DNA from 2 places in the Sporolactobacillus pectinivorans genome. Region 1 is predicted to be linked to the other one. Evidence: riboswitches for the same ligand, from Rfam matches in the RefSeq annotation. Region 1 holds a riboswitch; the other holds the start of a gene.
The links. Region 1 has a riboswitch for S-adenosylmethionine ahead of metE (5-methyltetrahydropteroyltriglutamate--homocysteine S-methyltransferase). Riboswitches for the same ligand answer to the same signal wherever they lie in the genome.
Positions count from the first base shown of each region.

Region 2: another riboswitch for S-adenosylmethionine. It lies ahead of COP04_RS07125 (PLP-dependent transferase); the one in region 1 lies ahead of metE (5-methyltetrahydropteroyltriglutamate--homocysteine S-methyltransferase).

Region 1 is NZ_NXGA01000001.1:3,305,080-3,307,282, reverse strand. Features, by position in the region: gene metE (5-methyltetrahydropteroyltriglutamate--homocysteine S-methyltransferase) at 1-1,253, opposite strand, end outside; SAM riboswitch class I at 1,349-1,466, opposite strand; gene COP04_RS16170 (globin-coupled sensor protein) at 1,885-2,203, shown strand, end outside.
Region 2 is NZ_NXGA01000001.1:1,476,102-1,478,304, forward strand. Features, by position in the region: gene COP04_RS07125 (PLP-dependent transferase) at 1-775, opposite strand, end outside; SAM riboswitch class I at 913-1,025, opposite strand; SAM riboswitch class I at 1,517-1,622, shown strand; gene COP04_RS07130 (amidohydrolase) at 1,790-2,203, shown strand, end outside.

The DNA.
Region 1 (2,203 bases):
TAGGAACCCGGGCGTGACGGCAGATCGCTGTCAAGCTGATCCAGCTCTTTCCGGACATCTTTATTGTTACGGTGGGCCGACTGCTGAAGTGCATCAAGGTCCCTGCCGGACTTTTCTATAATAGTTGTGATGTTTTCTTTGCCCTCATTCAGTCCTTTTGCCAGAGCCACTGCTTCCGCCAGTTTCTGATCGGCAAACGAGAGTGCGTTTTTCAGGACAGGGTCCAGTTCCTTCTCGTTCTCGATTGTGACGGGGACATGAAGCAGGCTGGAAGATGGGGTAATCCAGAGTTTATCTTTTCCCCCGACAGTGGCGAGCAAACTTTCAAGTTCATCAAAAGTTGCGGCAAGATCTGTTTTCCAGATGTTGCGTCCGTCGATCACACCGGCTGCGAGCACTTTATCTTGGGGAAAGCCATAAGCTTTGATTGCCTCAAGATTGGCTTTTTTGCCATAAACAAAATCGAGACCGATGCCGTCAATCGGTAATTTTACAACTTCTTTATAGTCATCGACCGCTTCGAAATAAGTCTGCAGCAGCAGTTTCAGACCCGGAACGCCTTCTTTGAATGCCTGATAGACTTTCTGAAAAACGGCGAGATCATCGGGCGTCAGCGTCTTTACTAAAATTGGTTCATCAATCTGCACCCATTCAGCTCCGGCATTTTTCAATTCACTGAAGATCTGAATGTAAAGTGGAATCAGTGAATCCAGCAGAGTCTGAAAGTGTTCCTGATCATAGCCCTTGGAAAGCTTCAGCAAAGTTACAGGTCCGACAATGACCGGTTTCGAGGTGATTCCCAATTCTTCCTTCGCCTCATTGAACAGCGCGAGCAGCCTGTTTGATGTTATATGAGGTTGGGTTTCATTACTGATTTCAGGAACGATGTAGTGATAGTTTGTATCGAACCACTTTGTCATTTCCGACGCTTCCGTTTCTTTATTGCCGCGGGCAATTGAAAAGTAGGTCTCAAGTGAAATTTCCTTTTCGTCTTTGTTGAATCGTTCAGGAATCAGTCCGAACAGAACGGCGGTATCCAGCACATGATCGTAAAGGCTGAAATCGCCGACCGGTATGAGATCCACACCGACTTCCCTTTGCTTTTTCAGATAATTGAGCCTCAGATTTTTCACGGTCTTCAAAAATTTGTCCTTTGAAATCTTTGCGGCCCAGAACTGCTCGAGAGCCTTCTTCCATTCTCTTTTTTCGCCGATTCTTGGATAACCAAGATTTGAACTCAGCACTTTTGCCATTTTTCTCCATCCTCCTGTTTATCAGTGATCATCTCTGAGGGGCAAAAATAAAAGCCTCTCTATTCGTTAGAGAGGCTTGATCGATCATCCGCACCCTCTTATTTTTCAAAGCCGCCAAATTTGGAAGCTTTGCTGGAATTAGCACCTTTTTCATAAAAATTGAAAGGTTGCCGGGCTTCATAGGGCCAGTCCCTCCGCCACTCTTAATAAGAGTCAACAAAAACACCATTTTTAAGTTAAAAAGAGTTTATCATGAATCCGTTTGTTCGTCAATTTAATTTAAGAAGGTTGCAATGGCTATTAAGTCAATCCACTTTTATGCCGATAAATAAGTGGTATTCTTTAAAAACATTAAAGCGGTAAAAAATTTATCCGCGTATTTAAGGACTAAAGGGGATATTATTATAGTAAACCTCTTCCTGAGGAGAATTTTAAGTGAAAGTATCTGTTTCCGGAAGCAGGGCAGGGTCCATAGGTAATAGAGCCACAGAAATTTTGCAACAGTCATTCGTAGATTGCACATTCAAATCAGTAAATGTGAAATGCTTGGATCTGTTCATCCGGGCATATCAATGTCTCAGGAGCAATGTTTAAAAATCTTTCGGCATAAAAAGAAAGCAGGCAGATAAGCATGGTTTTTAGTGTTAAGAAAGGGCCGGGTATGAGCTGGCTTGAGAAAGCAAAATCTGAAAGAACTTCAATCACTGTTGATGATCCGAAAATAATGGACAAGCTTAAAATGCTAGATTTAACTGTTTCCGATTTGCAGCTGCTTAAAACATTACAGCCTTTTGTAAAAAAAGAAATCAACCAGATTGCAAAAGACTTTTATTCCAGTTTCTATCAGATCGATGAACTTCGAGAAATTATTGATCGTTACAGTTCGGTAGAGAAACTGAGTCAGACACTCGCCGTCCATGTCATGGATTTCTTTTCCGGGGTTATTGATG
Region 2 (2,203 bases), 1.8 Mb from region 1:
TGGCATTGGCTTCATGCTGCTTCATGCGCAGAGCCAGCGTTTTCAAACCCCTAATCAACAGCCATGAGCTGAACGGATCAAGCACAGGTCCATAGGAATTGTGGCTGATCCTCAGTTTCTCAGTAATCTTTAAGGAGTTGGAAACAACCAGTCCTGCGAGCACATCGTTGTGCCCTGCCAGATACTTGGTGCCACTATGCACAACGATGTCGGCTCCTTCTGAGATTGGCTTCTGAAGAATCGGCGTGTAAAAAGTATTATCAACAATCAGTAACGCCTGACTTTTTTTTGCGATATATGAAATCCGGGACAGGTCAACCTCATGCATCAGCGGATTAGTCGGTGTTTCAATAAAAATAGCTTTTGTTTCTGCCTTAATCAGCGAAGACAGTTCCTCATAACTTTCACCATCCCAGTACGAGAACAAAATGTGGTATTGATTGGCGAGAATCTCAAATAACCGGTATGTTCCGCCGTAAAGGTCGCGTGAAGCGATGATGTGGTCTCCGCTGCTGAACAGTGAGAAAACAAGCTGTATGGCGCTCATTCCAGAACTACAGGCAAAACCCTCTTCTCCGCCTTCGATGTCGGCAATCGCTTTTTCGAGAATGGACCGTGTCGGATTTCCGGTCCGAGTGTAGTCGTAACCTTTTGATATACCAATCCCGCTGTGCCGGTAGGCCGTGGATAAATAGATTGGAACGCTCACAGCGCCCAGTTCGTCAAAACCATTCCCTATTTGTGTCAGTTTGGTTTCTACTCTGTACTCAGACATATTTTGATTACCCCTCTCATTTCATTGTTTGGTAATGATGCAGGAAAGCTTCGAGAAAGACAGCCGGATTTACCCACTATTTTTCTCAAAAATAAAAAGCCTTCTTCGGAAAGAAGAAGGCTTTGTCAGCAAGTTTCTTCTTATCCCTCAGGCACACTCCTGTACCTGCTGGAATTAGCACCTTACCCCTCTTTTGGCGGCGGTTGCTGAAGCGTCATCGGGCCAGTCCCTCGACTTCTCTTGATAAGAAAGTAAATCATTAAGTATTGTTCAATTAATGAAAAGTGTATAACAGTTTAATTGCTTTTTCAAGCCTATGTTTCTTTTTGAACTATTCTTGAATTGGGAAATCAATGAAATTTACGGCTTTTTTTTCTAAAATATGCTCTCGAAGTTAATACAGACCTTCACAGTAAATAAAGGCATGATCATCGAATGAGGATAGGCAACCATTGGAAATCAGTACGTTGCTCAGATGATTGATCACCGTAAAATTCTGAGGAGAGGCGCTCCCAAAAATATATTAACAAGTATAAATTCGATAATTACTATGTGTATTAAAATTAATTAAGTGTAACCCATCAAAATGATAAACTCCGTAAGATGGCCCATGTTTTTCGACTTGCCAATATGGCGTCTGTAAATTTAATTAATATTAAACACATGAGAGCAATGTGAATTTAATATTGACACTCTGAGATCCGGTATCTATGATTAGTGACAACAACTTAATTTTTAAAATTCTTGTACAGAGCGGCGGAGAGGTTGGCCCAATGAAATCTGATAACTAGTATTTAGTTGTATGGTGTCAATTTCCGGAACACGGGATGTGTTCAAAAGATGAGAAGAAGCAGGAATAAGCGTTCTTATTTTTCGGGCTTGTTTTTTGTGTTGATCTCAGGAGATTTCGCTTATTTCCAACAACTTCATTTTTTAAAAATTTCAAGCAATTGCCGGTTAGACTGTTCTTATCAGGTATAGCCACGAGAGGTTTAGATAGGGGTGGAGAATCAGATGCAGACAAAATTAACCCATGCAGCATTGCAAGAAAAGATGATACACTTTCGTCATCATCTTCATGAATATCCGGAACTGGCGGATCATGAATATGCGACAACAAGGTATATTAAAGAAATTCTGCAATCATGGGGAATAAAGATATTGCCGACGACATTAAAAACAGGTGTGATTGCGGAAATCGGCAATAACGCCAAGGGACCAACTATTGCATTGCGTGCCGATATTGATGCTCTTCCGATTACTGAGCAAACCGGATTACCTTACGAGTCACGAAACAAAGGCGTGATGCATGCCTGCGGACATGACATTCATACCGCATCACTACTTGGTGCTGCTTACTTGTTAAAGCAGGAAGAACAACAGCTGAGAGGCAGTATCCGCCTGATTTTCCAATTGTCGGAAGAAGCA